Regions from separate parts of the Citrobacter sp. Marseille-Q6884 genome, predicted to be linked through region 2. Evidence: predicted binding sites of a transcription regulator. Region 2 holds the regulator's gene; the other holds the start of a gene.
The links. Region 2 encodes PhoB, which activates phosphate uptake and scavenging genes when phosphate is short. Its sites were predicted from a motif close to CTGTCATAAAACTGNCNNAT; they were not measured.
Positions count from the first base shown of each region.

Region 1: the regulator PhoB is predicted to act here: its motif matches at 2,845-2,864, upstream of uvrB (excinuclease ABC subunit UvrB).

Region 1 covers NZ_CAMDRE010000001.1:2,692,492-2,697,615, forward strand. Annotated here, with positions in the region: gene bioF (8-amino-7-oxononanoate synthase) at 1-224, shown strand, start outside; gene bioC (malonyl-ACP O-methyltransferase BioC) at 211-1,005, shown strand; gene bioD (dethiobiotin synthase) at 959-1,657, shown strand; gene N7268_RS12725 (ABC transporter ATP-binding protein) at 1,623-2,345, opposite strand; gene uvrB (excinuclease ABC subunit UvrB) at 3,115-5,124, shown strand, end outside.
Region 2 covers NZ_CAMDRE010000001.1:2,283,375-2,288,498, reverse strand. Annotated here, with positions in the region: gene phoR (phosphate regulon sensor histidine kinase PhoR) at 304-1,599, opposite strand; gene phoB (phosphate response regulator transcription factor PhoB) at 1,650-2,339, opposite strand; gene sbcD (exonuclease subunit SbcD) at 2,655-3,857, shown strand; gene sbcC (exonuclease subunit SbcC) at 3,854-5,124, shown strand, end outside.

The DNA of each region.
Region 1 (5,124 bases), 410 kb from region 2:
TCACGCTGGCGAACTCAGATAGCGCCATTCAACCGCTGATCGTTGGCGACAATCAACACGCATTACGCCTGGCGGATACCCTCCGTCAGCAGGGATGTTGGGTGACGGCAATCCGTCCGCCTACCGTCCCGGTCGGCACGGCCAGACTGCGGCTCACGCTAACGCAGGCGCACGAAACCCAGGATATCGATCGTTTGCTGGAGGTGCTGAATGGCGCAGGTTGATAAGCAAGCCATTGCCGCCGCATTCGGACGCGCGGCTTCCCAATATGAGCAACACGCTGAGTTACAGCGCCAGAGTGCCGATGCATTGCTGGCGCTGCTGGCCGGTCGGCAATATGCGCAGGTGCTGGATGCCGGTTGTGGGCCCGGGCGAATGAGCCGCTACTGGCGGGAGCAGGGAAGCGATGTCACCGCGCTCGATCTTTCTGCACAAATGCTGGCGGAAGCGCAACGGCAAAATGTTGCCCAGCACTACCTGATGGCGGACATCGAAGCGATTCCGCAAGCCACGGCCACCTTCGATCTGGCCTGGAGTAATCTGGCCGTACAGTGGTGCGCGGATTTACGTAGCGCGTTAGGCGAGCTTTACCGGGTCGTGCGCCCTGGCGGAACGGTGGCGTTTAGCACGCTGGCGCACGGTTCTTTGCCCGAATTGCATCAGGCATGGCAGGCGGTGGATGACCGGGCGCATGCCAACCATTTTCTGCCCGTAGAGCAACTGGAAACCGCTCTGCAGGGGGGGAATGTTACGTATCATCTGCATGCCGTGACGCTGTGGTTTGACGACGCGCTAAGCGCCATGCGCTCGCTCAAAGGTATCGGCGCGACACACTTGCATCAAGGACGCGAACCGCGTGTGTTGACCCGCTCACAGTTGCATCAGTTACAGTTAGCCTGGCCCCAGCAGCAGGGGAAATACCCGCTGACTTATCATCTTTTTTTGGGAGTAATTCAACGTGACCAAAACCTATTTTGTCACCGGGACGGACACCGAGGTCGGTAAAACGATCGCCAGCTGCGCACTGTTACAGGCCGCCGGCAAGTCAGGGTACCGGACTGTCGGTTATAAGCCGGTGGCGTCGGGCAGTGAAATGACCCCCGAGGGGTTGCGTAACAGTGATGCGCTGGCTTTGCAGCGCAACAGTACACTGGCCGTAGACTATGCGGATATCAATCCCTACACCTTTGCTGAACCGACGTCGCCACACATCATCAGTGCGGACGAAGGAAGGCCGATTCTGGCTCCGGTGATGTCTGCCGGGTTACGCGCGCTGGAAGCGCAGGCCGACTGGGTTCTGGTGGAAGGGGCTGGCGGGTGGTTCACCCCGCTTTCACCGACGCTGAGTTTTTCTGACTGGGTGCAAGCTGAACAATTACCGGTCATTCTGGTGGTTGGCGTCAAGCTGGGTTGTATCAACCATGCTATCCTGACTGCGCAGGCGGTGCAGCAGGCCGGGCTGACGTTGGCCGGATGGGTCGCCAATGATGTGATGCCACCGGGTAAACGTCATGCTGAATACATGGCGACGTTGACGCGTTCTCTCCCGGCGCCCTTGCTGGGAGAGATCCCCTGGCTGGCGGAAGCGCCAGAGCAGGCATCAACAGGCCATTATCTCGATCTCAGCGCTCTGTCTCTGGCGGCACCCAGCCGTTAATCAGTGGGTCGCTGAACTGCGCCATCGCGCCCTGGGCAACATTACGCCCGCGGTGTAACAGGCAATAACAGTCGGCGACCCGACGAATAAAGGGCAGACTTTGCTCCGCAAGCATAATCGCGATACCCAGTTCCTGGCTCAACCGTACAATCAGATTGCCTAATTTGTGGATATACGCCTGACCTGTCCCGCGCGTGGGTTCATCAAGGATCAGCAGACGCGGACGCGTAGCCAGAGCGCTGGCGAGCGCCAGCTGGTGCTGATTATCATCCGACAGCGTAGCGCTTTTATGACCACGCAGAACGTACAGCTGGGGAAAGAGACGGTATATATCGCTGCTGCTCATCGCCTCGCAACCCCCAACCGCTTTTCGCGCAATATGCAGATTTTCCTCAACTGTCAGTTGCGAAAATATTCGCCGCTCTTGCGACACATAGCCAATACCCAACGCGGTGCGATTTGCCGCCGGCATGGGCCGCAGATCGCACGGCGGTGCACCGGCCTGATGCCAGAACATCGTGCCGCTTTCGATCGGTAAATGACCGGTGATGCAATTGATCAGAGTGGTCTTTCCCATCCCTGGCAGCCCCAGTACCCCGGTACACTTACCGGGCGGCAGGTCGAGATCCACATTCCAAAGCGAGTGCTGGTTGCCGTAATAGTGATTCACTGCGCGAAGACTCAACATGGTTTTTCTCCAACATGATGTTATCCGCCTCACGGGCCGAGTGTCGGTAGAAAAGTGCAAATCCCTTGCCAGAAGAGGAACCCGGAAGCAAAACAGCGGCATACATCATCTGCGCGGTGTTATTTCACGGGCGGGCACGATTTCTGGCCCATGTGCGCACAGTGTCAGTGCTTCCGGGCATCATGGTGGTGCAGACAACAAAATGGTGAAAATGCGAGCAAGATCTCGGCGGCGACATGCCGCTTCGTTAGCTGATAAATATCAAAAAATAGCGATAATTTTTTTTTACGCCACCCAAAAAGGGCTGAGGCGTGTTTTTGCCAGGCGGCAGTCAGCACGGGCTGCAGACAGTTATCCACTATTCCTGTGGATAACCTTGTGCATTAGAGTTAGAAAACACAATGTAAGCGAGAGAAGACGCGGCCTGCGACTAAATTGGTGCGAAAGACGGCTCAAAAGAATAGTCATTAAAATACAGGTGGTTAGATAAAAGCAATGGCTGTCGCAGAAGTGTCATGTATTGCCACAAAACTTTCATCGGGTCGCTTGACAAATGTTAAAAAAGTCATAGGTCTGGGGATAACACATTTTTGCTGGTGTTTTATCTCGCCGGTGCCGAAATTTTCACCCGTAGTGACGGGGTTTCTCATGGCGTAACAGAAATATTCTGGCGTGTTACTGTTTTTTCATCCAGTATATTTTACTGGCAAAATATACCACTGCGAGTAAAATTACACACCTGCCCGCCCATTGCTTCAGGTAGCTGCTCATGAGTAAACCGTTCAAACTGAATTCCGCTTTTAAACCCTCTGGCGATCAGCCTGAGGCGATCCGTCGTCTGGAAGAGGGGCTGGAGGATGGTCTGGCGCATCAGACGCTGCTGGGCGTAACGGGGTCAGGGAAAACATTCACCATCGCTAACGTGATTGCGGACTTACAGCGTCCGACCATGGTGCTGGCGCCGAACAAGACGCTGGCCGCGCAGTTATACGGTGAGATGAAAGAGTTCTTCCCAGATAACGCAGTGGAGTATTTCGTCTCTTACTACGACTATTATCAGCCGGAAGCGTATGTGCCGAGCTCCGACACCTTTATCGAGAAAGATGCCTCGGTCAACGAACACATTGAACAGATGCGACTGTCGGCCACCAAGGCGCTGCTGGAGCGGCGGGATGTGGTGGTCGTGGCCTCCGTTTCCGCGATCTATGGTCTGGGGGACCCGGACCTGTACCTGAAGATGATGCTGCACCTGACGGTGGGGATGATTATCGATCAGCGTGCGATCCTGCGCCGTCTGGCGGAACTGCAATATACCCGTAACGATCAGGCGTTTCAGCGCGGTACTTTCCGTGTGCGCGGTGAAGTGATCGACATCTTCCCGGCTGAATCGGATGACATTGCGCTGCGCGTGGAACTGTTTGACGAAGAAGTTGAGCGTTTATCGCTGTTTGACCCGTTAACCGGGCACGTTGAATCCACCATTCCCCGCTATACCATTTACCCGAAGACACACTACGTGACGCCACGCGAACGTATTGTGCAGGCGATGGAAGAAATTAAAGTCGAGCTGGCAGACCGGCGTAAAGTCCTGCTGGCAAACGACAAATTGCTGGAGGAACAGCGCTTAAGCCAGCGTACGCAGTTCGATCTGGAAATGATGAACGAACTGGGATACTGCTCGGGCATTGAAAACTATTCCCGCTACTTGTCCGGGCGTGGTCCGGGCGAGCCACCGCCGACGCTGTTTGACTACCTGCCTGCTGATGGCTTGCTGGTGGTGGATGAATCCCACGTGACCATTCCGCAAATCGGCGGGATGTATCGCGGCGACCGGGCGCGTAAAGAGACTCTGGTCGAATACGGATTCCGTCTGCCGTCTGCGCTGGATAACCGACCGTTGAAGTTTGAAGAGTTCGAAGCTCTGGCGCCGCAAACCATCTACGTTTCCGCGACGCCGGGCAACTATGAACTGGAAAAATCCGGTGATGAAGTGGTTGATCAGGTGGTACGACCGACCGGCCTGTTAGACCCGGTGATTGAAGTGCGTCCGGTGGCGACGCAGGTTGACGATCTGCTTTCTGAAATACGTCTCCGTGCAGCGATCAACGAACGCGTACTGGTCACGACATTGACCAAGCGGATGGCTGAAGATCTCACGGAATACCTCGAAGAGCACGGCGAGCGGGTGCGCTACCTGCACTCGGACATCGACACCGTGGAGCGCATGGAAATCATCCGTGACCTGCGTCTGGGTGAGTTTGACGTGTTAGTCGGCATCAACCTGTTACGTGAGGGGCTGGACATGCCTGAGGTCTCGCTGGTGGCGATTCTGGACGCAGACAAAGAAGGGTTCCTGCGTTCTGAGCGTTCGCTTATCCAGACCATTGGACGTGCGGCACGTAACATCAACGGTAAAGCGATTCTCTACGGTGACAAAATTACCGCGTCAATGGCGAAGGCGATCGGTGAAACCGAACGTCGTCGCGAGAAGCAGCAACAATACAACGAAGCGCACGGTATTACGCCTCAGGGGCTGAACAAGAAAGTGGTCGATATTCTGGCGCTGGGTCAGAATATTGCGAAAACCAAGGCTAAAGGGAAAGGTAAGTCTCGTGCAGGCGCGAAGGCTGAGGTGGTCGAACTGGATATGACGCCGAAGGCGCTGCAGCAGAAAATTCATGAGCTGGAAGGGCTGATGATGCAGCATGCGCAGAACCTGGAGTTTGAAGAAGCGGCGACGATTCGCGACCAGTTGCATCAGTTGCGGGAACTGTTTATC
Region 2 (5,124 bases):
CCCAGCATGGCGCGGCGAAGAATAGTTTTTCGATTTACCGCGTAAATGCAGTCGGTATGACAGCACATGGTGCGCAATTTAAACGCTTATAACGTTTTAAAGCAAGGTGGGATCTAAAAACCAGAACAATATAGCGACATGAAAAATCAGGTTAGCACAAAACACCATTCTCTGGAAAAAGTCATGGGTAATCATGCGAACAAAAAACAATCAAACGTCGTAAAATTCAGCCTGCAATTATTGACGTCAAAGAAAAAAGCCAGCTTACGCCGGCTTTTGGAAAGATAACCTTACGAACACGTTTTAGCTGTTATTTTTGGCAATTAAACGTTCCGCGAGCACAAAGCTAAATCGCGTCCCTTTGCCCGGCGTGCTCTCGATATTCAATCGACTATCGTGATGATGCAGGGCATGTTTCACAATCGCCAGCCCCAGCCCGCTACCGCCCGTTTGCCGGGATCGCGCTTTATCCACGCGGTAAAAGCGCTCGGTCAGACGCGGGATATGCTCCGGCGCGATGCCAGGGCCGTTGTCTTCGACGCTAAACTCCGCCCCTTGCGTGACATGCTGCCAGCGCACGGTGATATGCGTTCCTGCTGGCGTGTGGTTCACGGCGTTATAGATAAGATTCGAGATCGCGCTACGCAGTTGCTCTTCATTACCCAGCACACTCAGATGGCTATCAACATCAAAGGTAAACGTATGTTTATGCTGGCTCAACGTTTGCGCTTCGTGTTCAACCACCCGCAGTATCATCGGCACATCGACCTTTTCATTCAGCAGTAGCGCCGGTGCAGCCTCAATTTTCGACAATGTCAGCAGTTGCTTCACCAGGCCTTCCATACGCTGCGTTTGCTCACGCATGGTGTGCAGCGCTTTTTCTCGCGTCGCGCCTTCTAAGGGGTGCTCCTGCATCATTTCCAGATAACCTTGCAGCACCGTCAGCGGCGTGCGCAGTTCATGACTGGCGTTAGCGAAAAAGTTGCGCCGCGATCCTTCCAGTTGGTGCATCTGGGTGACATCACGCGCCACCATCAGCAATTGCTTATCGGTGTACGGCATGACCCGAATTTCCAGATGCCGTCCGGTATTGAGTACCAAATTGAGCGGACGGCTAAAGTCGCGTGTTTTCAAATACAAAGCGAATTCAGGGTAGCGAAGCAGGTTAAGAATGTTTTGCCCGCTATCATCCGGCCAGCGTAGCCCTAATACCTGCTGCGCCAACCCGTTACACCAGAAAATACCGCCCTCTTCTGTGGTCAGAACCACCGCGTCAGGCAGTGATTCAGCCCCGCTGCGAAAACGTTTAATCAGATTCCCCAGTTCACGACGGCGCTTTTTGTTACGCAGTTGCATTTGATGCAGGCCGTACAACAGCGGCTCCCAACTGCCGCGACCCGGCGGGGGCGTCATACTCATATCGACCCACAGCCACCAGGATAGACGCAATAAATTCCAGAAATGCCAGATAAGCAGTCCCGTTACCGACGCCAGTAAAAACCAGGGCAGATAACCGAAAAAAGCACTGAGGATAAAAGCCGGTATGCAGCAAAGTATCAGCTCCAGTACCAGCCTTTTCCATGACAATCGTTCAAGCAAACGTCATACTCCCTTTATAGCCTGGTCCATCAGGCTTTTATTCTTACCCATCAGAAACGCGTCGAAAAACGATATCCCGTCCCGCGCACCGTCTGGACCATCCGATCGTGCCCGCTGTGCTCCAGCGCCTTACGCAACCGGCGAATATGCACATCAACAGTCCGGTCTTCTACATAGACATTGGTGCCCCAGACATGATTAAGCAATTGCTCGCGGCTGTAGACGCGCTCAGGATGGGTCATAAAGAAATGCAGCAGTTTGAATTCGGTGGGTCCCATATCCAGCGGGTCTTCGCCGGTCATCACGCGATGCGAGGTGGGATCAAGGCTTAGCCCCTGCATCTCAATAACCTCTTCAACCGCCATGGGCGAAATACGACGCAACACAGCTTTAATACGCGCGACCAGCTCCTTGGGAGAAAACGGCTTAGTAATATAGTCATCCGCGCCGGTTTCCAGACCGCGTACGCGATCCTCTTCTTCCCCTCTTGCGGTCAACATCATCACGGGAATGTCCCGCGTCATCGCTTCGCGCTTGAGATGTTTAATGAACTGCAGGCCCGACCCGCCTGGAAGCATCCAGTCAAGCAGGACGAGATCCGGCCAGGGTTCATTGAGTTGGTTCACAGCACTGTCATAGTCTTCGGCTTCTACGGGTTGAAAACCGTTTTGCTCGAGCACGAAGCAGACCATTTCACGAATTGGAGCTTCATCTTCTACGACCAGAATACGTCTCGCCATGATTTGCCCTGTTTTTTTAATTAAACCGTTTATATCAATACGCTGTCATTATGCGTCAGATTTATGACAGATTTATGAAAAGATAATCCAGGTTTACTGCAGGCGGCTGAATTATGACAGTCTGGAGACAAGATATTCCGACTCATGCAGGGTTATCCCGTCATACTTCAAGCCGCATGTGCGTTGGCAGCGCTCGCTCACCCGAATCACTTACCTGAGTAAGCTCATCGGGATTCACTTGCTTGCCGCCTTCCTGCAACTTGAATTATTTAGGGTATATAATCCCACCCATTGTTTTTTTGCCATGGAATTCATATGCGCATCCTTCACACGTCTGACTGGCATCTGGGCCAAAATTTCTACAGCAAGAGCCGCGCCGCGGAGCATCAGGCCTTTCTCGACTGGCTGCTGGAAACGGCACAAACCCACCAGGTGGATGCGATCATTGTGGCAGGTGATATTTTTGATACCGGCTCACCGCCGAGCTACGCCCGTGAGTTGTACAACCGCTTTGTTGTCAATCTGCAACAAACTGGCTGTCATCTGGTCGTACTGGCGGGTAACCACGACTCGGTCGCCACACTCAATGAATCCCGCGATATTCTGGCATTTCTGAACACCACGGTGGTGGCCAACGCGGGTCATGCACCGCAGATCCTACAACGCCGCGACGGCACGCCGGGCGCAGTATTGTGTCCGATCCCCTTTTTGCGCCCACGAGACATTGTCACCAGTCAGGCGGGACTCACCGGGGGCGAAAAGCAACAACATCTGCTGGGAGCGATTACCGACTATTACCAGCAGCAATACCAGGATGCCTGTACGCTGCGCGGCGAGCAGAACCTGCCCATCATTGCGACCGGGCATCTGACGACCGTCGGCGCCAGTAAAAGTGACGCGGTACGTGACATCTACATTGGGACGCTGGATGCCTTTCCGGCACAAAATTTCCCACCTGCCGATTACATTGCGCTGGGACATATTCACCGGGCGCAGAAAATCGGGGGAACGGAGCATATTCGCTACAGCGGTTCCCCAATTGCCCTCAGTTTTGATGAATGCGGTAAAAACAAATGCGTTCATCTGGTGAGCTTCGAGGACGGAAAATTGCACGCCGTTGAAAATCTCACTGTACCGGTCACACAGCCTCTGGCCGTCCTGAAAGGCGATTTAGCCGCCATTACCGCACAGCTTGAACAGTGGCGTGGCGCGGAGCAACAGCCGCCTGTCTGGTTGGATATCGAAATCACCACGGATGATTACCTCCATGATATGCAACGCAAAATTCAGGCTCTGACCGAAAATCTGCCAGTAGAAGTTTTGCTGGTACGTCGCAGTCGGGAACAGCGCGAGCGCATTATGGCGAATGAACGACGCGAAACCCTGAGTGAACTGAGCGTGACGGAAGTCTTTGACCGCCGTCTGGCGCTGGAAGAACTGGAAGAGCCGCAACGCGAGCGCCTGAATCACCTGTTTAGCGCCACGTTACAGACACTCGCCGGAGAGCATGAAGCATGAAAATACTCAGCCTGCGCCTGAAAAATCTGAACTCCCTGAAAGGGGAATGGAAAGTTGATTTCACGGCAGAACCGTTCGCCAGCAACGGATTGTTCGCCATCACCGGTCCGACGGGAGCCGGGAAAACCACGCTGCTGGATGCCATTTGCCTTGCGCTGTACCACGAAACGCCACGCCTGAGTAATGTCTCGCAGTCGCAAAATGACCTGATGACGCGCGACACGGCGGAGTGTCTGGCGGAGGTGGAATTCGAAGTCAAAGGGGAAGCCTATCGCGCATTCTGGAGTCAGAACCGCGCGCGTAATCAGCCGGAAGGTAATCTGCAGGTTCCCCGCGTAGAACTTGCCCGCTGTGCCGACGGGAAAATCCTCGCCGATAAAGTCAAAGATAAACTGGAGATGACCGCCGCGCTTACGGGTCTGGATTACGGACGCTTTACCCGTTCGATGCTGCTTTCACAGGGGCAATTCGCCGCGTTTCTTAACGCCAAACCAAAAGAACGCGCCGAACTGCTTGAAGAGCTGACCGGTACCGAGATCTACGGCCAAATCTCCGCGATGGTGTTTGAAAAACACAAAACCGCCCGCACGGAGCTGGAAAAGCGGCAAGCACAGGCCAGCGGCGTGTCTCTGTTAGCCGTCGAGCAGGTGCAATCCCTCACAGAAAGTTTGCAGGTACTCACTGACGAAGAAAAACAACAACTTGCCCGCCAGCAGACCCAGCAACAGCACCTTAACTGGTTAATTCGGCAAAATGAGCTACAGGCAGAAATAAACCGCCACCAGCAGGCCTTACGTGCGGCGCAAGAAGCGCAGGAAAAAGCCCAGCCGCAACTCTCAGCGCTCAGTCTTGCGCTGCCTGCCAGATCGTTACGTCCACACTGGGAGCGTATTCAGGAACAAACCGCTGCGCTGAGTCGCACACGCCAGCATATTCAGGAAGTGAATGCTCGCTTACATCGCAGCTTAGCGCTGCGCGCGCGTATCCGTCAGCATGCGCAAAAGCAATCCGTCACGATGCTCACCGAACAACAGACGCTCAGCGACTGGTTGAATCAACATGATCGTTTCCGGTTGTGGAGCAGCGAAATTGCGGGGTGGAAAGCACTGTTAGCTCAGCAGGTTGAGGCCAAAACTCAGCTCCTTCAGTGGCAAAAACGACGAGAAAACGACACGCGTAAACTGGACGCCCTTCCTCAACCAGAACTGACGCTCACGGCCGAAGACGTCACTGCCGCACTGGCGCAACACGCGCAAAGCCGTCCGCT